DNA from 3 places in the Cryobacterium zhongshanensis genome. Region 2 is predicted to be linked to each of the others. Evidence: predicted binding sites of a transcription regulator. Region 2 holds the regulator's gene; each other region holds the start of a gene.
The links. The regulator HrcA, encoded in region 2, represses chaperone genes, less so after heat shock. The targets are predictions, from matches to a motif close to TTNGCACTCGNNNNNNNCGAGTGCNAA.
Positions count from the first base shown of each region.

Region 1: the regulator HrcA is predicted to act here: its motif matches at 5,617-5,643, upstream of groL (chaperonin GroEL).
Region 3: the regulator HrcA is predicted to act here: its motif matches at 4,069-4,095, upstream of groES (co-chaperone GroES).

Region 1 is NZ_JALGAR010000001.1:500,895-508,054, forward strand. It holds gene MQH31_RS02370 (glycoside hydrolase family 16 protein) at 1-1,124, shown strand, start outside; gene MQH31_RS02375 (hypothetical protein) at 1,172-1,558, opposite strand; gene MQH31_RS02380 (nitroreductase family protein) at 1,763-2,341, opposite strand; gene msrB (peptide-methionine (R)-S-oxide reductase MsrB) at 2,345-2,746, opposite strand; gene MQH31_RS02390 (DUF3263 domain-containing protein) at 2,997-3,311, shown strand; gene MQH31_RS02395 (LytR C-terminal domain-containing protein) at 3,382-3,963, shown strand; gene MQH31_RS02400 (cold-shock protein) at 4,189-4,392, shown strand; gene MQH31_RS02405 (DUF3048 domain-containing protein) at 4,551-5,558, shown strand; gene groL (chaperonin GroEL) at 5,688-7,160, shown strand, end outside.
Region 2 is NZ_JALGAR010000003.1:110,940-118,099, forward strand. It holds gene MQH31_RS12120 (PhoH family protein) at 1-477, opposite strand, end outside; gene MQH31_RS12125 (HIT domain-containing protein) at 494-883, opposite strand; gene MQH31_RS12130 (16S rRNA (uracil(1498)-N(3))-methyltransferase) at 934-1,677, opposite strand; gene dnaJ (molecular chaperone DnaJ) at 1,682-2,800, opposite strand; gene hrcA (heat-inducible transcriptional repressor HrcA) at 2,863-3,876, opposite strand; gene MQH31_RS12145 (DUF4870 domain-containing protein) at 4,043-4,471, shown strand; gene MQH31_RS12150 (DUF4870 domain-containing protein) at 4,550-4,921, shown strand; gene hemW (radical SAM family heme chaperone HemW) at 4,933-6,159, opposite strand; gene MQH31_RS12160 (DUF1990 domain-containing protein) at 6,162-6,809, opposite strand; gene lepA (translation elongation factor 4) at 6,814-7,160, opposite strand, start outside.
Region 3 is NZ_JALGAR010000001.1:358,950-366,109, forward strand. It holds gene tsaD (tRNA (adenosine(37)-N6)-threonylcarbamoyltransferase complex transferase subunit TsaD) at 1-983, shown strand, start outside; gene MQH31_RS01695 (DUF4190 domain-containing protein) at 1,127-1,606, shown strand; gene MQH31_RS01700 (hypothetical protein) at 1,695-2,351, shown strand; gene MQH31_RS01705 (hypothetical protein) at 2,394-2,801, shown strand; gene MQH31_RS01710 (class I SAM-dependent methyltransferase) at 2,806-4,020, opposite strand; gene groES (co-chaperone GroES) at 4,171-4,467, shown strand; gene rarD (EamA family transporter RarD) at 4,647-5,576, shown strand; gene MQH31_RS01725 (type 1 periplasmic-binding domain-containing protein) at 5,622-6,383, shown strand; gene MQH31_RS01730 (ABC transporter substrate-binding protein) at 6,570-7,160, shown strand, end outside.

The DNA of each region.
Region 1 (7,160 bases), on a different contig from region 2:
GCGGCGCGTACGTCGCACGGGTGGTGCGTTCGGCCGGCTCGGCGTATTCGATCGACGACCGCACCCCCAGCGTGGCCTCGACGGATGCGGCGGCCACGTACGCCGCCACGGCGTCCGTCGCCGCGGCATCCGCCTCTGCCGCGGGGAAGCAGGTCGTGCTGGTGCTGCGCGAAAACACGGCGGCGGGCACTGGCGTGAAATGGACGACGTCCGCGCCGGTCACCCTCGCGGCCTCCTACCAGCGACTGCAGGTGGCCGCGACGGCGACGGCGGCGGGCGACACGCTCGAGGTCTACGTGCTGCAGGCCCGAAACGCCGTCGCCGGGGACGGGTTCTACGTCGACACCATCACGATGACCGCGTCGATCCAGGCGCCGGACCCGACACCGACACCGACCCCGACGCCGTCCCCGACGAATCCCGCCGGGTGGACGCCCCTGTACACGCAGGACTTCACGACACCGGCAGCGCTGGGGCAGTTCGGCCGCATCTACGGCGCCGCCTGGAACGGCTACGCCGGCCTTCGGGACACGTCGGGCCAGGGAACCTACGCGCCGGACAAGGTCCTCTCCGTGCACGACTCCGCCCTCGACATCTACCTGCACACCGAGAACGGCGTCCACCTCGTCGCGGCACCGCTCCCGAACGGCTACAGCGGCACCAGCTACGGCCGGTACTCCGTCCGCTTCCGGACCGATGTCATCCCGGGATACAAGATCGCGTTCCTGATGTGGCCGACGTCGGACGTCTGGAACGACGGCGAGATCGACTTTCCGGAAGGCAACCTCGGCGGCACCACGTTCTACGGGGCCTCGGCGATCGCCGGCTCGTACGGTTCCGGACGGATGTCGTGGGATCCGGCCAAGCCGTACACCCCTACGAATGCGGCGAGCTGGCACACCGCCACGACGGAGTGGACCCCGGGTTCCGTCGCCTACTACTGGGACGGAGCGCTGATCGGTCGCACCGCGATTCCGAGCGGCGTTCCCACGAAGCCGATGCGCTGGACGCTGCAGGCCGAGACGAACCTCGACGGTGTCGCCGTTCCGGCCGGCTCAGCCGGACACATCCTGGTCGACCAGGTCAGGGCCTGGTCATACACCCCGGGCACGCCGGCGAGTTGAGCGGCGAATCGACCTGACCCGGGGCGGGAACGACACGGGTGATCCGGTCAGTGGATGCGGCCTGCGCGCGTCAGCCCCACAGCCGGGAGTCCCACAGCGGGGTAGTCCGCCTGCGGCCAGACGATCGGTTCGAGCTCCCGGCTCGCGGAGCGCGACGGCGGTCCTTTGACGAGCAGGACTACCCAGACGTACACGCCAACGAGCACCCAGAGGAGTCGGAGCACGACGTCGACGAGTGGTTCCAGCGTCGCGGTCGCGGGAATGCCGGCGTCCGGGCGCCGGGGAGGTGCCGCCGCAGGAGCGACCGAGGTCAGGCCGGCGGTCGGCCCGGCGGCCGGCCCGGCAGTCCGGCCGGTCGTTGCCGGACTCAGGATGGTGAGTGTTCCGAGGTAGACGGAGTCGGGCTGGACGAGTGTGCTGATTTCTACGCTCACGCCACGAGGATACGACCCGCGCTCGCCGGATCCGGGACATTCCGCCGACGCTGAGGTGAAGAAACGGTGAAGCTTGCGGGCACCGGGGCGCCACGCGATAAACGCGCACCAGTTGCGCCGTTTCGCGCCAGGCCTGCCGGGCGCGAAACGGCGCAACTGGCGCGTCACGCATGAGAGACCGAAAAGGGGCGCTCAGGGCGCCGGTCAGAGCGCGGTCAGGTGGGCGGCGGGGTCGATCGGGAGCCGGGTGCCCGGCTTCGCGCCCGCGGGCACTCCGCCGACATAGAGCCAGCCGAGCAATGCTTCGGAGTCCGTGAGACCGTGCATCCGGTGTACCTCCGGGGTGCGGGTGAACGTGCCCGTTCGCCACATCACGCCCCAGCCGGCGTGTGACAGCAACAGGCTCAGGGCGTGCCCGACCCCCGCCGCGGTGACGTCCTGCTCCCAGTCCTCGACCTTGTCGCTCAACCGGTGGCTCGCGACCACCGCGATCAGCAGGGAGGCCCGGAGCGGCTTGCCCGCGAGCTTGGCCAGCTCAGCAGCGGACGGCGGTTCCGCACCGGCCTCCGCGGCGAGCCGGGCGGATGCAGCGGCGAACGCCGCCCCGAGCCGCGAGCGGGAATCGCCGCGCACTTCGATCAGGCGCCAGGGTCGCAGGGCACCGTGGTCGGCCACCCGCGCGCACGCGGCAACGAGAGGGAGCAGCTCCTCGTGCGTGGGGGCATCCGCTGTCACGGCGGACAGCGAACGCCGCCCGCCGATCGCCTCGAGCGGCGTGGACACCGTCTAGTCGACCGGCTTGAACTCGAGCGAGATGGAGTTCATGCAGTAGCGGTCTCCGGTCGGGGTGCCGAAGCCGTCGTCGAAGACGTGCCCCAGGTGGGAGCCGCAGTTCGCGCAACGAACCTCGGTGCGGACGACGCCGAGGGACGTGTCCTCGATGAGTTCGACGGCCTCCGGGCGTACCGACTCGTAGAAGCTCGGCCAGCCGCAGCCGGAGTCGAACTTCGTGCCGCTCTTGAAGAGCTCGGCGTGGCAGGCGCCACAGGTATAAACGCCGGAGCGGCTCTCGTCGAGCAGCTCCCCGGTCCAGGCGCGCTCGGTGGCGGCCTGCCGAAGTACGGCGAACTTCTCCGGCCCGAGTTCCGCGGCCCATTCAGCGTCTGACTTCGTGACTTCGTAGTCCATGGTTCATCCTTCCCATCGGGCGAGGGCGCAGCTGAGCGAACACGGCGACCCTCCCAGCAATCGTAAACTCAGCCGGGTCGGGCCGTATTCCGGATCCCGAGGCCGTTCAGCACTTTCACACCGGACGCCGGACACTGACCCGCCTGCCGCGGCACTTTCCTGCACGACCACGGTGCGGCCCGCGTGGCCCAGCGAATCCATAGCCGACGCCAAATAGGATTCGACCAGACGACGACGGTGGAAGAGGTGGATGGTGGACGGCGCACGTGACCCGGATCCCGCCGACTCCCCGGGCGGCCTGACCGACCGGGACCTCGGCATCCTGAGCTTCGAACGGCGCTGGTTCACGCATGCCGGTGCCAAAGAACAGGCGATCCGCTCCGAGTTCGGTCTGTCCTCGGCCCGGTACTATCAACTATTGGGTGTTTTGATCGACTCCCCGCTTGCCCTGGCTCACGATCCCATGCTGGTGAAACGCCTGCAGCGGATGCGTGCGGCCCGCGCGCAGGCACGGGAACGCCGAACGGTACGCGCTCCGGAGCACCGAACCAGCCCCGCCCCATAAACGCAGCCGGATGTCCGACCCCGACGTTCCACCCATTCGCCCGCAACAAGAGGATCGACTCAGCCCCACAATGCCTCCCACCTATCCGAAAGACCGCTTCGACCACCTGCCGCACTCCCTCGACAGAGTGGGCGCCCATCGCGCCCCCGGTAAGAAGGGGCGCCACTGGGTCGCGTTCTGGTGGGCACTCGGAGCCACGGCCGTCTTGATCGGTCTCGGAGTCTTCGGAATGGCGTCCCTCAACAACAAGCTGAACATCGCGATCCCCGGCCTGTCCTCCAGCTCGGCGACCGACACGGCAGCGGCAACGGATGCCGCGACCGGCGTCCCGGCGGCCGTAGCGACGGTCGATCCGGGCCTCACCGTCACCGTGCTCAATGGGACCAAGGGCACGGGCATCGCCAAGGACGTAGGAGACCTGCTCTCCGCAGCGGGGTGGACCGTCGGCGCGCTCAGCAATGCGAGCACCGAAGACGTGACCAAGACGACCGTGTACTATGCCGACGCGACCCTCGAGGGTGCCGCGCGCGGGGTCGCGGCATCGTTGCCGGGAGCCACGGTGCTCCTCGCCACCGACTTCGCCACCTCGGGGGCCGACCTCACGGTCGTCGTCGGATCCGACTTCGTCCCCAGCACCACACCGACGTCCTGACCCGCGATTCGACGGCGGTTCTATAACGCCATTCCGGGCTATTCGTCAACCCCCTTTTCTTCTTTCTCGGCTTCAGTACTCTTTGTCTCAGGTCGCTCATCGGGTTCGTCCGGTTGTCCCTCGGGGCATCCGACCGGTCGGATCAGATGGACGCAGTCACATGCGCCAGGCCCGGTACGGCCAACGGGCGGGTGCCGAAAATATCAAAGCACTGGGGAGTTACACATGGCGAACGGAACCGTCAAATGGTTCAACGCTGAAAAGGGTTTCGGCTTCATCACCGTCGATGGCGGCGGACAGGACGTCTTCGTCCACTATTCCGCCATCGACATGCACGGGTACAAGGTTTTGGAAGAGGGACAGCACGTCATCTTCGAACTGGGAACCGGAGCAAAGGGCCCACAGGCCGAGTCGGTACGTCCCGTCTGACCTGAAAAGGCCGGGCGCACCCACGTCGAGCGCACCAATCTCGGGCAAAGCCCCGAGCCGCGCGGCATCCGCGAGTTTGCCGCGTTAGTGTGTGGGGCGTGACAGCGAAAAGAACTGAGACACGATACGGGCGAAGCACGGCACGGTTTGTGGGTGCCGTGCTTTTTCCGTGCCTTCTTCTCGTGATGACGGCGTGCACCGGAAGCGAGGCGCCGACGGCGACGCCGACGGCGACCGTGGAGCCCTCCGCGGCTGCGGTCGACGCCCCGGCACCGCTGGCGATCGCGCCTTTGCGTGGCACGATCGTGCCCGCGGGGAAGACCGCGAACCCGTCCCTGGCGGTGAAGATCGACAACCACGAGGCAGCCAGGCCCCAGATCGCCCTCGAGCGCGCGGACATCGTCTTCGAGGAACTCGTCGAGGGCGGGCTGACCCGCTACGTCGGCGTCTGGCAGTCCGACATCCCCGACGCGATCGGCCCGGTGCGGTCGATCCGGCCGATGGACCCCGACATCATCACGCCGTTCGGCGGGATCGTCGCGTATTCCGGCGGACAGCAGGTCTTCGTCGACATGATGAAGGCCACCCCCGTCATCAACTCGGTCTTCGACTACGACACGACCGGCCTGTTCTCCCGTGTTGCCGACCGGGATGCGCCGCACAACGTCGTGCTGAAGGCGGCCGAACTCGTCGGACGGAACGCGTCCGTCGCACCGCCGGTACAGCAGTTCGCGTACGCGGGCACGATCGCGGCATCGAGCGCGGGGACCGACGGCAGTCCGATCACCCAGATCAACGCACGGTTCTCCTCGGCGCGGTACCCCGGCTGGAGCTGGGACGCGGCCTCACAGGCCTACCTGCGTTCGCAGGAAGGCGCCCCCGACCTCGATACGACCGGCGCCCGCCGGGCCGCGACCAACGTGCTCGTGCTCCGGGTCGACATCGACGGCACCTACGGCGAGGTGCCGAAAACCGTCATGATCGGCTCGGGAGAGGGCTGGGTGTCCGCCGGCGGCAAGACCGTGCACGCCGCCTGGTCGAAGGCCGGACAGGCCGACCCGATCCGGTTGGTCGACGACAACGGGGTCACCATTCGCCTTGCCGCCGGCAATACCTGGATCGAACTCGTGCCGAACGGCACCGGCTCCGTCGAACTCGTCCCGTAGCCTCCCGACGCTTCCCGGCGCTCACTTGCACTCTCGACCCCTGAGTGCCAGAATCGACTTGGCACTCTCTCCTTTTGAGTGCCAACCCATCACCGTTTTGGTAACGTCCGGGAGGGACGAGAAACACATATGGCAAAGATCATTGCTTTCAACGAAGAGGCCCGTCGCGGCCTTGAGCGTGGCCTGAACATCCTCGCTGACACTGTCAAGGTCACCCTCGGCCCGCGCGGACGTAACGTCGTATTGGAGAAGAAGTGGGGCGCCCCCACGATCACCAACGACGGTGTTTCCATCGCCAAGGAAATCGAACTCGACGACCCGTACGAGAAGATCGGTGCGGAGCTCGTCAAAGAGGTCGCCAAGAAGACCGATGACGTCGCCGGCGACGGAACGACCACCGCGACCGTCCTCGCCCAGGCGCTCGTCCGCGAAGGCCTGCGTAACGTCGCAGCCGGTGCAGACCCGATCAGCCTCAAGCGCGGCATCGAGAAGGCCACCGCTGCGGTTATCGCAGAGCTGATCGCGAACGCCAAAGAGGTCGAGACCAAGGAAGAGATCGCGGCCACCGCATCCATCTCTGCCGGCGATGCTGAAATCGGCGCGATCATCGCCGAAGCCATCGACAAGGTCGGCAAGGAAGGCGTTGTCACCGTCGAGGAGTCCAACACCCTCGGCACCGAGCTCGAGCTCACCGAAGGCATGCGTTTCGACAAGGGCTTCCTGTCCGCGTACTTCGTGACCGACCCCGACCGTCAGGAAGCTGTCTTCGAAGACCCCTACATCCTGATCGTCAACTCCAAGGTCTCCAACATCAAGGACCTCCTCCCGATCGTGGACAAGGTCATCCAGACCGGCAAGCAGCTCCTCATCATCGCCGAGGACGTCGACGGCGAGGCCCTGGCCACGCTCGTTGTGAACAAGATCCGTGGCATCTTCAAGTCCGTTGCCGTCAAGGCTCCCGGCTTCGGCGACCGTCGCAAGGCTCAGCTGCAGGACATCGCCATCCTCACCGGTGGCCAGGTCATCTCCGAGGAGGTCGGCCTCAAGCTTGAGAACGTCACCCTCGACCTGCTCGGCAACGCGCGCAAGATCGTCATCACCAAGGACGAGACCACCATCGTCGAAGGCGCCGGAGACCCCGAAGCCATCGCCGGTCGCGTTCAGCAGATCCGCAACGAGATCGAGAACACCGACAGCGACTACGACCGTGAGAAGCTCCAGGAGCGTCTCGCCAAGCTCGCCGGCGGCGTTGCCGTCATCAAGGCCGGCGCCGCGACGGAGGTTGAGCTCAAGGAGCGCAAGCACCGCATCGAGGACGCCGTCCGCAACGCGAAGGCAGCCGTCGAAGAGGGCATCGTCGCCGGTGGTGGCGTCGCCCTCATCCAGGCCGGCAAGACCGCATTCGAGAAGCTCGAGCTCGTCGGAGACGAGGCAACCGGCGCGAACATCGTCAAGGTCGCCATCGACGCCCCGCTCAAGCAGATCGCCCTCAACGCGGGCCTCGAGCCCGGCGTCGTCGCCGACAAGGTGCGCAACCTGCCGATCGGTTGGGGCCTCAACGCCGCGACCGGTGAGTACGTTGACATGCTCCTCGCCGGCATC
Region 2 (7,160 bases):
GTAGGTCTTTCCGGTTCCGGCCGGGCCGATCCCGAACACGATCGTGTCGGTGTCGATGGCGTCGACGTATTCCTTCTGGCCGACCGTCTTCGCGCGGATGCTCTTGCCTCGTGAGGTCAGGATCGGCGGACCGAGCCGGACGGAGGGGCTCGAGGTGCTGTCCTCACCGAGCATCCGGGCGCTCGACACGACCTCGGCCGGCGCGAGGTCGCGGCCTTCGCGGATCATCACGAGCAGTTCTTCGATCAGGCGGCGCGCGGCGGCGACCTGCGTCGTCTCACCGGAGAGCGTCATCTCGTTGCCGCGGACGTGCACGCTGACCGCGGGGTGTTCCTTCTCGATCGCGCCGAGCAGCCGGTCCTGGGCGCCGAGGAGGCGCACCATGGCGACCCCGTCGATGAGGATCCGGGTCTCGACGGTCGTCTCAGCCGGGAGCGCGCCGGAGGGCAGGGACGGCACGGACTCTTCTGACGGCACGGACTTCCCTGACAGCTCAGACGGAACCAAGTGTTCCCTCCCCGAGCGACCCGGCCGCTGCGTCCCCCGAAGGTTTCAGGGCGAGCACGTGCGCGTGGACGTGGAACACGGTCTGGCCGGCCGCGGCGCCGGTGTTGAAGACCAGCCGGAACTGGCCGTCGGAGAGCTCGGTGGCGACCCGTCCAGCAACCGCGACGAGTTCGGCGAGGAGCCCGGGGTCGCCGGCCGCGAGTTCGACGACGTTGCGGTACTCCTCCGTCTTCGTCGTGATGACGATGTGGACGGGGGCCTGCGGGTTGATGTCCGCGAATGCGATGATGCGGTCGGTCTCCGCGACGATGGTCGCGGGGATTTCGCGCGCGACGATGCGGCTGAAGACGGAGGGTTCTGCGCCGGATGCTGACATGGTTCTATCTTAAGCGGCAGGTCGCCCGGCCGGGGGTCACCACCGGTCGGTCACCACCGGTCGAAGGCGGCGTTGAGCACGGCGAGGGCCGCGGGCCCTGCCGTCGAGGTGCGCAGCACGGTGTCGCCGAGGCGCACCCGGACGGCGCCCGCGGCTTCGAGCAGCTCAAGTTCCGAGGCGGCGATGCCGCCCTCCGGACCGACGACGAGCACGATGTCCCGCGCAGCGCCGGCGAGGTCGCCCAACCGGGTCAGCCGGATCTCGGCGGTGGGCTCGAGGAGCAGCATCCGGGTGTCCCGCGCCAGCACGGCGAGTTGTTTCGTGCTCGTGAGTTCGGCGACCTCGGGCAGCCAGGGCCGGATCGACTGCTTGGACGCCTCGCGCACGATGGCGCGCCAGCGATCCCGGCCCTTGGCCACCTTGGGGCCCTCCCAGCGCGTCACCGATCGAGACGCGGCCCACGGAACGACACCGTCGACACCGAGTTCGGTCGCGGCCTGAACGGCCATCTCGTCGCGGTCGCCCTTGGCGAGTGCCTGCACGAGGCGGATGCGCGGGCTCGGCCTCTCCGCGGTGCGCACGCCGTCGATCCGCAGGGCCAGCCGGCCGGGTTCCGCCTCCTCGACGGTCGCCTCCAGGAGCAGGCCCGACCCGTTCCCGGCGAGCAGGTGCTCCCCCGGCCGGACCCGGCTCACCGTGACCGCATGCCTCGCCTCCGCGCCGGTGATGGTCGCGAGGCCCCCGACGGCGCAGTCCTCCGCGCGGAGGGTCTCGTCGATGAAGAAGTGCGCCATCCGGTTAGACGCGGAACCGGTCGCGGAGCTTGGCGAAGAGTCCCTGCTGCACCGCACTGAGCGCGGGAGCAGGGGACTTGTGCCGCGCAGCGAACTGTTCGATAAGTTCCCGCTCCTTGTGGTCGAGCTTGGTCGGCGTCACGACGTGGATGCCGACCTTGAGATCGCCGCGTCCGTTGCCGCGGAGGCGCGAGACACCGCGGTCCTTGACCGTGATGACCTCTGCACCCTGCACACCGGCACGGATCTCGACGGTGATGTCCCCGTCGAGGGCCTTGACGGTCGTGGTCGTGCCGAGGATCGCATCCGTCATCGGCACGTCGAGCGTGCAGAGCAGGTCGTCACCGTCTCGGCTGAAGACGTCGTGGTGCCGCACCTTCATCTCGAGGTAGAGGTCGCCGTTGGGGCCGCCTGCCGGTCCGGCCTCTCCGCTGCCGGGCATCTGCAGGCGCAGGCCGGTGTCGACGCCGGCGGGGATGTCCACCGGAACGGTGCGCCGGGCGCGGACGCGGCCCTGACCCTGGCAGGTCACGCACGGGGTCGCGATGATCGTGCCGAAACCGCGGCAGGTGCCGCACGGGCTCGAGGTCATGACGTTTCCGAGCAGGGAACGCACGGCCCGCTGGATGTTGCCGGTGCCGTGGCAGATGTCGCAGGTCACAGGCGCGGTCCCCGGCTGGCAGCAGGTTCCGCTGCACGTCGCGCAGACGATGGCCGTGTCGACCTCGAGGTCGCGGTGGGTTCCGAAGATGATCTCGTCGAGGTCGAGTTCGACCCGGATCAGGGCATCCTGCCCCCGTTCCCGGCGGGATCTCGGTCCGCGGCTGCCGCCACCGCCGCCGCCTCCGAAGAAGGTCTCGAAGATGTCGCCGAAATTGCCGAAGTTGCCGTCGAAGCCGGCGTTTCCCCCCGTGCGGCCATTGCCGCCGTGGTCGTAGTTATCGCGCTGCTTCGGGTCGCTCAGCACGTCGTAGGCGTGCGTGACGTGCTTGAACCGCTCCGACGCGTCTGCGCCGGGGTTCACGTCGGGGTGGAGCTGCCGAGCCAGACGGCGGTACGCCTTCTTGATCTCATCGGTGGTGGCATCGCGGGCGACGCCGAGTACTTCGTAATGGTCAGCCAAAGCTGGCTCTCCTCGGTCTGTTTTCGTGTGTCTGCGGCGTGGGGCTGGTCGAAGAATCTCGACTATTCGAGCAGGCGGGACAGGTAGCGGGCGACGGCACGGACGGCCGCCATGTTGTTCGAGTAGTCCATCCGGGTCGGGCCGAGCACGCCGAGGCGGGCAAGGTCTCCACCCTGCGAGCTGTAGCCGCTGGTCAGGACGCTCGTCTCGGAGAGGCCGAACGGCGCGTTCTCCCGGCCGATGCTGACGGACACACCGTGCTGGTCTGTGGCCATCTCGCCGAAGAGGCGCAGCAGGACGACCTGCTCCTCGATGGCCTCGAGCACCGGGTAGATGCTCCCGGTGAAGTCTTCCTCCGTGCGGACGAGATTCGCGGCGCCGGCCATCACGAGGCGCTCCTGCCGGTTCGCACCGACCTGGTCGCGCAGGGTCAGCGTGACCAGGGAGACGAGGTCAGGTTGTTCGCCGGCCAGGTCAGCGGCATCCGTGAGCGCGGTCGCGGCTGCGCTCATGGTGAGGCCGACCACGGCGGCGTTGAGGCGGGCGCGGAGGCGCACGAGCAGCTGTTCCTCGAGCGGCCGGGGCAGCTCAATCACGCGCTGTTCGACCCGTCCGGCATCCGTGATCAGAACGGACAGGAGCCGGGTCTCGGAGAGCGGCACGAGCTCGATGTGGCGCACCTTCGCGCGGGACAGCGAGGGGTACTGCACGAGGGCGACCTGGTGGGTGAGCTGGGAGAGCAGCCGGACACTCCGCGCGAGGACCTCGTCGAGGTCGGCGGACTGGCCGAGGAAGGTCTCGATTGCCTGGCGCTGCGCCGCGGACAGTGGCCGCAGGTCGGCGAGGTGATCGACGAAGAGCCGGTACCCCTTGTCGGTCGGGATGCGCCCCGAGGAGGTGTGCGGGGCGACGATGAGCTCCTCCTCCTCGAGAAGGGCCATGTCGTTGCGGATGGTTGCCGCAGACACCCCGAAGGAATGCCGGTCAACGATGGTTTTTGAGCCGACGGGCTCGCGCGAGGCGACGTAGTCTTGAACTATGACCCGCAGAACTTCGAGGCTGCGATCCGAAACCATGACTGAATCGCCTCCTTTCCGGATGACTGGGTGCCGGCGACTTTGGCACTCACAGCGTTTGACTGCCAATCATATCGCGACACACGGGGACACCCCATTGCTAGCGGATGATTGAGCGCAGTACCGTGAGTCTTGTAATGGACCCCCATCCGCATGGAAAGGCACGATGATGAGCAATTCAACCGGTAACAGTAGCGAAGATCCGAACCTGGGCCAGCGCCCGCCGCAGCAACCGTACCAGCCCGCTGCGCCCGTACCCGCGGCCGCCGCTCCCCTCACCGAGGCCGAGGATCGCCAGTGGGCCTCCTTCGCGCACCTCGGCGGCGTCATCGGCTTCCTGCCGTCGCTGATCATCTGGCTCGTCTTCAAGGACCGCGGCCGTTTCGCGGAGCAGGAAGCGAAGGAGGCCCTGAACTTCCAGATCACGATCACGATCATCTACGTCATCGGCTGGATCCTCACCGCCATCCTGATCGGCGGGCTGATCAACCTCGCAGCCTGGGTGATCGCGATCATCTTCTCCGTCCAGGGCTTCCTGAAGACGAAGGACGGCCAGGCCTACCGCTACCCCTTCGCCCTGCGGCTCATCAAGTAGCACCGGACGACGGCACCAGAACCACCCGGAGTATCTCGCGGGACCCGCACAACCCGACAACGCGCACAAGGAGCTCGAATGTCCACGACACCACCCCCCGCCAATTCCTACCAGCCCGTTACGCCGATGAACCCGTCGGACGAACGCATGTGGGCCACCCTGATCCACGTGGGCGGAATCCTCTTCGAGTTCCTGCCCGCGCTCATCGGCTACCTCGTGCTCAAGGATCGGGGCCCGTTCATCCGCGCGCACGCGGCGACGGCGCTCAATTTCCAGATCACACTGGTGATCGCCTACGTGATCAGCGGAGTGCTGACGCTCGCGCTTGTCGGATTCCTGCTCCTACCCGCCGTCTGGGTCCTGAGCGTCGTGTTCAGCATCATCGCGGCCCTCGCGGCCAACAAGGGCGAGTACTACACCTACCCGCTCACCATCAAGTTCGTCAGCTAGTCCGCAGAACCTTAGTCCGCGAGCAGCCGCCGCACGACGGCGTCCGCGAGAAGCCGTCCTCTCCTGGTCAGTTCGACCGTCCCGGAGAGGGCGGCTTTCGCGTTGATGAGCTCGTCCGCGATGAGACCGGCGACTTCGCGGCGACCGAGCGGGGAGAGCGAGTCGATCCGGATGCCCTCCCGGATCCTGGTGAGCAGCAGCACCCGCTCGACCTCGCGGGTGGCCTCGTCGAGGGTCTCGCGCCCGGCGGCGGGTGAGTCGCCGGCGAGGATCCGGTCGGCGTATGCGGACGGGTGCTTGACGTTCCACCAGCGGATGCCGCCGACGTGGCTGTGCGCACCGGGTCCGACCCCCCACCAGTCCTGGCTGCGCCAGTACGCGAGATTGTGCCTGGACCGGTGCGCGGCATCCGTCGCCCAGTTGCTGACCTCGTACCAGCCGTAGCCTGCCGCCTCGAGGAGCTCATCGGCGAGTTCGTAGTATTCGGCCTGGGTGTCCTCGTCGACGGGGGCGAGTTCGCCGCGGCGGATCTGCCGCGCGAGCTTCGTGCCGTCCTCGACGATGAGCGAGTATGCGCTGATGTGGTTCGGGGCGAGCCCGATGGCCTGTTCGAGGCTCGCGCGCCAGTCGGCGCGGGTCTCCCCCGGTGTGCCGTAGATCAGGTCGAGGCTGACATCGAGGCCGGCGTCGCGGGCCCAGGCTGTGACGAGCGGGATCCGCTCCGGGTCGTGGGTGCGCTCGAGCGTCGCGAGCACCCGGGGCACGGCGGACTGCATGCCGAAAGAGACCCGGGTGAAGCCTGCGGCGGCCAGGGCCACGAGGTAGGCGGCGTCGACGGAGTCCGGGTTGGCTTCCGTGGTCACCTCGGCGCCGGCCGCGAGGCCCCAGGTGTCGCGGACGGAGTCGAGCATCCGGACCAGGTCGGCCGCGGGCAGGAGTGTGGGGGTGCCGCCGCCGAAGAACACCGTCGTCGCCTCCCGGTCTGCGACCCCGGAGTCGCGGAGGATGCGCCCCGCGGACTCGACCTCGGCGACGGCCTGACCTGCGTAGTCGTGCTGCGAGGCTCCGCGCAGCTCGGTCGCCGTGTAGGTGTTGAAGTCGCAGTAGCCGCAGCGCACCCGGCAGAAGGGCACGTGCAGGTACACGCCGAAGTCGCGCTCGAGGGCGCCGACAGCGGCGGATGCCGGGAGCAGGCCGTCGCGCGGGGCCGGGTCGCCGAGAGGGAGGGCGCTGCCCACGATCAGACCGCGCCGACGGGGTGCAGGGCGCGCAGGTACCGGGCGGTGAACTTGGCCTGCTGCAGCCGGACGATCGGCCAGGCGAGGCGGTAGTACCAGGTGCTCGGGCGGGAGAACGCCCGGATCGTCAGCCAGACCGAGTCGTCGGCCTTCCGGTCGACGATGAACGCCTCCTCGCCGCTCGCGGGGTGGCCGGCGAGGGTGCCGTAGCCGAAGCCGATCCGGTCGGACTCGTCGATGACGTAGACGACGCGCACGGGCGAGTCCACGGTGAACGGGCCGACCGCGACCGAGAGCCGGGCGGACATGCCGTTGACGATGTACGGGGTGCCGTCGTCGGCGAAGGTCGCCTCGTCGACGGGGTGCTCCTGGTTCGTCGACGGGGTGCCGTCTGCGTCGAACACGATTCCGGTGTACTGCACGCCGGTGCCCTGCTGCAACTCGGTGACGGTCATGCCGCTGCCGAGCTGAACGCCCCAGGTCATCAGCAGCGCCGCGGCGGTGCGGAAGCGCTCCTCGCCGCTGCCCAGGCGCACGGTGCGCTCGAGCGGCCGGTAGCCGCGCGGCGGGTAGCGAAGCAGGTCAGGGGCGAGGGTACCGCCGATCGCCGTATAGGTGACGGCGGCGTCGGTGAAGGTGGAACGCCGCATCCGTCTACTTCTTCTCTTTCTTGGCCGGCTCATCCCCCGAGAGCGCGGCGATGAAGGCCTCCTGCGGGACCTCGACGCGGCCGACCATCTTCATGCGCTTCTTGCCCTCTTTCTGCTTCTCGAGAAGCTTGCGCTTGCGGGAGATGTCGCCGCCGTAGCACTTGGCGAGGACGTCCTTGCGGATCGCGCTGATCGATTCGCGGGCGATGATGCGGGCGCCGATCGCGGCCTGGATCGGCACGTCGAACTGCTGCCGTGGGATGAGCTTCCGCAGCCGACCGGTCATCAGCACGCCGTAGTCGTAGGCCTTGTCGCGGTGCACGATGGCGCTGAACGCGTCGACCTGCTCGC
Region 3 (7,160 bases), on a different contig from region 2:
TCTCGAACACGATCGCCTCCTCGATGGACGAGCACGCCCGCTACGGCGGCGTCGTCCCCGAGGTCGCGGCGCGCGCCCATCTCGAGGAGCTCGTCCCGATGATCCGCGCCGCAACCAGCGACGCGGGCATCCGCCTCGAGGACGTCGACGCGATCGCCGTCACCTACGGACCCGGCCTGTCCGGCGCCCTCATGGTCGGCGTCGGCGCAGCGAAGGCCCTCGCGATCGCCCTCGGTAAGCCGATCTACGCGGTCAACCACCTCGTCGGCCACGTCGGCGCCGACGTGCTCCAGACCGAGGCCGACCCGGGAACGGAGCCCCTCGAATACCCGACGATAGCCCTCCTCGTCTCGGGAGGGCACACCTCGCTCCTCCTCGTGCGCGACCTCGTCTCCGACGTGGAACTGCTCGGCGAGACCATCGACGACGCGGCGGGGGAGGCCTTCGACAAGGTCGCCCGCATCCTCGGCCTGCCCTACCCCGGCGGTCCACAGATCGACCGCGTCGCCGTCGGCGGCGATCCGGCGTTCATCCGTTTCCCGCGCGGCCTCAGCCACCACAAGGACATGGAGCACCACCGCTACGACTTCTCCTTCTCCGGGCTGAAGACGTCGGTGGCCCGCTGGGTCGAGCAGACCCGCGACGCGGGCGAGACCGTGCCGCTCGCGGACGTCGCGGCGAGCTTCCGCGAGGCCGTCATCGACATCCTGCTCACCAAGGCCGTCGCCGCGTGCACCGACCTCGGCGTTCCGCGCCTCCTCCTCGGCGGCGGGGTGATCGCGAACGCGCGACTCCGTGAGCTCGCCGTCGAACGCACGGATGCCGCCGGCATCGCCCTGCGCATCCCGCCGCTCTCCCTGTGCACCGACAACGGCGCCATGATCGCCGCGCTCGGGGCCCAGCTGATCATGGCAGGCCACGAGCCGTCAACCCTCGTCTTCGGCGCGGATTCGACGCTCCCCGCTTCCGTCATCCAGGGGTGAAAACCGCGCCCCATCTCAGGTTCCTGTGCATCCGCGATACGCTGGGCACAACAGACATGGCGAGTCATGGGCGTTGACACCCGTTCAATGAGGGTGCCACTATGGCACCGCCAGCTGATCGAAGCCCAAAGGAGCCGTTAGTCATGACCGACCCGAACCAGCCCCCGGTTACCCCGCCCCCGGTGAACCAGCCCCCGATCTACCAGGCTCCCGAAGCGCCGGCATATCAGGCGCCCGCCGCACCGGCGTACCAGGCTCCCGAAGTTCCGGCATATCAGGCCCCCGCCGCACCGGCGTACGGCGCACCCGACGCATACGGCCAGCAGCAGCCCTACGGCCAGCAGCAGTACGGTCAGCAGCCCTACGGCCAGCCCCTCGCCCAGGACAAGTACAACGTCCTCGCGATCGTCTCACTTGTCTCGGCGTTCTTCATTTCCCTCGCCGCGATCATCACCGGCCACATCGCGCTCAGCCAGATCAAGAAGACCGGGGAGAAGGGTCGCGGCCTCGCGATCGCCGGCCTCGCGCTCGGCTACGTGCGCCTCGTCGCCGAGATAGTCCTGATAATCCTCTTCATCGTCCTGATCGCCACGACCTCGAACAGCGGATACTCCAGCTACTGAGGCCCCAGCGGCCCGTCATCGCTGACCCGTCGTTGACGCTGACCTGTCGTGGCCACCGGCCCGCCAATGCAGTGGAAAGGAACAGCTCATGAGTGATGTGAATGCTCCGCGCGCCTCGGGACTCCCTCCGGTTCCGGAGGTCCCGCAGGTGCCCGATGTGCCGCACGTGCCCGAGGTGCCCGAGGTCCCACAGATTCCGCGTGGCGAGTCCGCCGGAACGCCCCCCGCGGATTCTGCCTCCGGCCCGCCCGCCGGCCCGCCCTTCATGGGTTCTGCCGCCGGCCCGCCGCTCGGGGACTCTTCCGTCGGCCCGCCTCCCGTCGGCCCGCCTCCCGCCGGTCCTCCCGTCGGCCCGCCTCCCGCCGGTCCTCCCGTCGGCCCGCCGGAGTCCGGCCCGTCGTCACCGCAGCCTCTCGGTTCCGGGTACCCGTACCCTCCCGCCCCGGGGGCGCAGGCGGCGACCCGCCAGCCGGTGCTCAGCATCCTCTCGCTCGTCTCGGGCGTCGTCGGGCTGCTGGGCCTCCCCGTCGCCTTCATCCCCTTCGTCGGCGGGGTGCTCGCCCTGCTGCTGCCGGCCGCGGCGATCGTGCTCGGGGCCCTCGGACGCACCAAAGAACCATACGCCAGGGGGCTCTGGCTGACCGGCCTGATCACCGGCATCGTCGGCGTCGCCCTCGCCCTGTTGAGCATCGTCGTCTGGGTGCTCATCTTCGCAAGCATGCCGAGTACCAACTACTATCGCTGAGAGCCCGTTCCCTGGGCGCAGTGACCGGACCGGGAGGCCGCAGTGACGGATGCACGACACCCGGCCGCCGGCGACGACCTCCGGTTCGCGCTGACGCGCCCGCCGGAGGAGGTCACCGGCGAACTCGACTACGCGTCAACCGTCACGGCCCCCACCGAGTGGGTGCCCTACGTCTATACAGAGTCCGAGCTGCGCGCCCTCGCCAGACGGCGCGCGCTCTCCGTCGCGTCCCTCGGGTTCGGCGCCGTCGGCCTGGCCGGTGCCGTTTTCGTGGTCTGGACCGCGCCGCTCTCGCTCGCCGCCGTCGTGCTCGCCATCTGGGCGAGCCGCACCGAACGCCCGGCCGTCTCGATCTGGGCCTGGGGCCTCGGTACCGGCCTCGCCGGCCTCGTCATCGCCGCGGGCTGGATCGTGCTGATCAGCCAGGGCATCAGCCCCGTCCCGCACTGAGCGCTCAGCGCGGCGGCTGCACCCGCTCCACGAGCAGGGCGAGCCTGCGCCCGCCCGCCCGGGTGAGCACCAGCGTCGCCGACTCGGGGCCGTGCAGCTTCAGCCGGGTGCGCAGCACGGCCGGATCCACGTCCACGCCGCGCTTCTTGATCTCGAGCGTGCCGATCCGGCGCTCCTTGAGCGCGAGCCGCAGCTTCTTCTCGTCCACCGGCAGCGACTCGAGCACCCGGAACGCGGTCGCGAACGGGGTCTCGTGCAGGGATTCGGAGCTGAGATAGGCGATGCCCTCCCCGAGCATCAGCGCGTCCATGCTGCGGGCCAGATCACCGATCAATCGCGCCCGGATCACGGCCCCGTCCGGTTCGTAGAGGTAGCTCCCCGGAACGCCCGCCGCGCCGGCCACACTGTCGACGTCGACGCTGTCGGCCGCCGCGGTGAGCTCATGACTGCCTGCCCTGCCCAGAAGCAGCGCCGAGCGGCGGATGCCGTCGCGAGCGAGGGCGCCGAACCAGAGTCCCATCTCCACGAGCTTTCCGTCCACCGACACCCACTGTGCTTCCGCGGCTGCGGGAATGGCGTCGCGGTCGTGGCCCGGACCGAGTTTCACGCCGATCGGCATCCGCTCGCTCAGGCCGAAGACGAAGTCGAGATTCGGCGAATAGTCTTCCGGACGGGTCAGCCGGGAGGTGTTGCTGTGCCCGGCCGTGCGACGGGCCGGGTCGAGCCAGGCCGCGTCGAAGCCGGTCAGGTCGAAGGTCTCCGCGTCACCGTGCACGACGCTCGCATTGTCGAAGGGAGCGAGGTTGTAGCTTGCGACCGCTGCCGTGACCTCGTCGGTGTCCACGGCGGTCACCCGGATGTCGAGGGCGGCGAGGGCCATCGAGTCGCTGCCGATCCCGCTGCCGAGATCGGCGACCCGGTTCAGGCCGGCCGCGGCGAACCGGCCGGCGTGCAGTGCGGCGACGTTCAGGCGGGTGGCCTGTTCGAGACCGGCCTCGGTGAACAGCATCCGCCCGGCGAAGTCGCTGAACTTGGCCACGGCCTTCGCGCGCAGCCGGGACTGGCCGAGCACCGCGGTCACAAGACCCTGCGGGTGGCCGGCCTTCCGCAGGTCGCTGACCAGGCGCACCACATCGGAGGCGTTGTCCCAGGGCGGAAGCGAGTCCAGCAGGCGCAGCCCATCGGGGGACAAGAGGTCGACAAGCTCGGAGCGTTCCATTGTCCAAACGATATCAAGCCGCGGCCGCCGCGCCCGGAACGCCCGAGTCTGGCACTCACATTGCGTGAGTGCCAGATGCGCCCTAAACTCGCTGTTAGCACTCTCGCTGTGAGTCTGCCAACCAAGTCTTAGCTAAGAAAGAGGTCAACCGTGTCGGTCTCCATCAAGCCGCTCGAGGATCGCATCGTCATCAAGCAGGTCGACGCCGAGCAGACCACCGCATCAGGTCTGGTCATCCCTGACACTGCCAAGGAAAAGCCCCAGGAGGGCGAAGTTGTCGCCGTCGGCCCCGGCCGCATCGACGACAACGGCAACCGCATCCCGCTCGACATTGCCGTGGGCGACAAGGTCATCTACTCCAAGTACGGCGGAACCGAGGTTAAGTTCGGTGGCGACGATCTCCTCGTCCTCTCCGCACGCGACGTGCTCGCCGTCGTCGTCCGCTAGGGAATCCTCCCAGGCGCCACGCACGATCGCAGTATAAGTACGAACAACACAAAATCCCGGATGGCCTGTTCATCCGGGATTTTGTGTTCCCCAGGCCCGCTTCGACGCGGCACGCAGCACCCAGGGCACGCCAACGCAGGGCACGCCAACGCAGAGCACGCCCGTGAAGGGGAATCGTCGTGAGCAGGACACGGAACCAGCCGGTCGAGCCGACCAGCGGACTCGGATTCGCGATCGCAGCGTACGGCCTCTGGGGCCTGCTCCCGCTCTTCTTCCTGCTGCTGCACCCCACTGGACCCTTCGAAGTCGTGGCCTGGCGGGTGCTCTTCTCGCTCGTCTTCTGCCTCGCCCTGATCACTGCCACCCGGGGCTGGCCCGCCCTGCTCGTGGTGCTCCGCCGCCCGAAGACGGTCTGGGTGATGGGCCTGGCCGGCCTCCTGATCTTCGTCAACTGGCAGACCTACGTCTTTGCGACGCTGACCGGGCACGTCGTCGAGGCCGCCCTCGGCTACTTCATGAACCCGATCGTCACGGTGCTGCTGGGCGTGTTCGTTCTGCACGAGCGCTTGCGGCGCATCCAGTGGATCGCGGTGGCGATCAGCGCGGCCGCCGTGCTCGTGCTCACCATCGGCTACGGGGCGCTGCCGTGGATCTCGCTCGTCCTCGCCCTGTCCTTCGGGTTCTACGGGCTGATCAAGAAGAACGTCGGCCCCGGCGTCGGGGCACTCACCGGCCTCACCCTCGAGACCGCCTGGCTGATGCCGATCGCGATCGCGGAACTCCTGATCGTGGGCGCCATGACCGGGCTCACCTTCGGAACGGTGTCGCCCTGGCACACCGTCGGCCTCGTGTCGACGGGCGTCGTGACGGCCGTCCCGCTGTTGTTCTTCGCCGCGGCCGCCCGCCGCCTGCCGCTCAGCCTGCTCGGCCTCGTGCAGTTCGTGGCGCCGGTGCTGCAGTTCCTCGTCGGCGTGTTCATCCTGGGCGAGCCCATGCCGCCGGAGCGCTGGGTCGGCTTCGGGCTCGTCTGGGTCGCGCTCGTGATCCTCACGGTCGACATGGTCGCCACCGGACGCGCCCCGCGGCGAGCATCCCCCGAACCCCTCTGACCGGCGATACGCTCGAGGCATTCCCCACCTGTGAAAGGACCACGGATGCCCTTTCCGCCCACGACCCTCACCTCGCGCCCCCGGGGCCGCACGTCTGCCGGCCTCACGCTCACCGTGGCCGCCGCGCTGCTGCTGACCGGCTGCACCGCGAGTGGCGCCCCTGCCGCCGTGACGAGCACCCCGAGCGTCGCTGCAACGATTGCGCCCACCGGCGACGGCACCCTGTTGATCGGCACGCTGTTCCCGATGACCGGGGAAGCGGGAGTCGCCGTGACCGGTGCCGCGCAGGTCGCGGGCACCGAGCTGGCCGCCCGTGAGATCCTCGAACAGGCCCTGCCCGGCACCCTGCCGATCCAGCTCGTGCATCGGAACTCGACCGGCAATGCCGCGGTCGCGGTCGCCGACCTGGTGGCCCGACACGTCGACCTCGTTCTCTGGGACGCGACGAGCGCCGTGCCCGCCGAGGTCTCGGCATCCGTGGTCGCCGCGGGAATCGCCCTCCTGCCGCTGGACGATTTCACGAACGGCGGCACTCCGCTCGCGGCGGACGAAGCCTTCGCGGTGCGCCTGCGCACCTCGGATCCTGGGCTCGCCGACACCGCCGGAGGCGGGGAAGCCTTCGACGGGGTGGTGCTCGCGGCGCTCGCCGCGGCCGAGGCAGGCGACGATGGCGGGCCCTCGATCGCCCCGGCCCTCGATCGGGTCAGCCACGGTGACTCGGTGTGCACTTCTTGGGCAACATGCCGCACCGCGCTCGGTGAAAAGAAGCAGATCGCCTACCAGGGCGTGACCGGACGACGCTCTTAGTACAGGACCTCGTCGGAGGGCGTCCCCCAGAGCAAGTGCCGGTGGTGTCACGAATCGCTAACGATGTTCTCTTTGCACGGCAAGAAAACATCCTCGAAACAAAGTGATCCTAGGTTGGAGCCTAATAACGCGAGTGGGCCTCACCCGGAGGCGTACTGACGCGTGCAAGATGAAAGGGTACCCAGGATGATTAAATCCAAGCACGCCCTCCGGACCGCCATCGTGGCGGGAGCAGGCGTCATCGCCGTCATGCTCTCCGGTTGTGCATCCGGCGGCGGTTCTACCGCTACCACGACCTCGGCCGCGGCCTCGTCCTCGTACACCGACGCAGCTTGTGCGAGCGGAGCGTCCACGGACAAGTCGCTGGTCGTCGGCTCGATCCTCCCGATCACCGGTAGCCTCGCCTATCTCAACCCGCCGGAACTCGCCGGAGTTGGCCTCGCCGTCTCCGACATCAACGCCGCCGGCGGCGTCGACGGCAAGGACGCCTGCGTCCTGGCCACCGACTCCGGTGACAGCACGGACCTGACGATCTCGACCGCATCGGCCCAGAAGCTCATCGCGGCCAAGGTTTCCGTCGCCATCGGCGCGGCGTCCTCGAGCGTTTCGCTCAACGTCGTCGACTCCTTCGCCTCCGCGAAGATCGTCCAGATCTCCCCGGCCAACACCTCGGCCAAGCTCAGCGGCTACGGTCCGTTCTACTTCCGCACCGCACCGCCGGACTCGGTCCAGGGTTCCGCGCTCGGCCAGCTCATCACGGGTGACGGCAACGCCAAG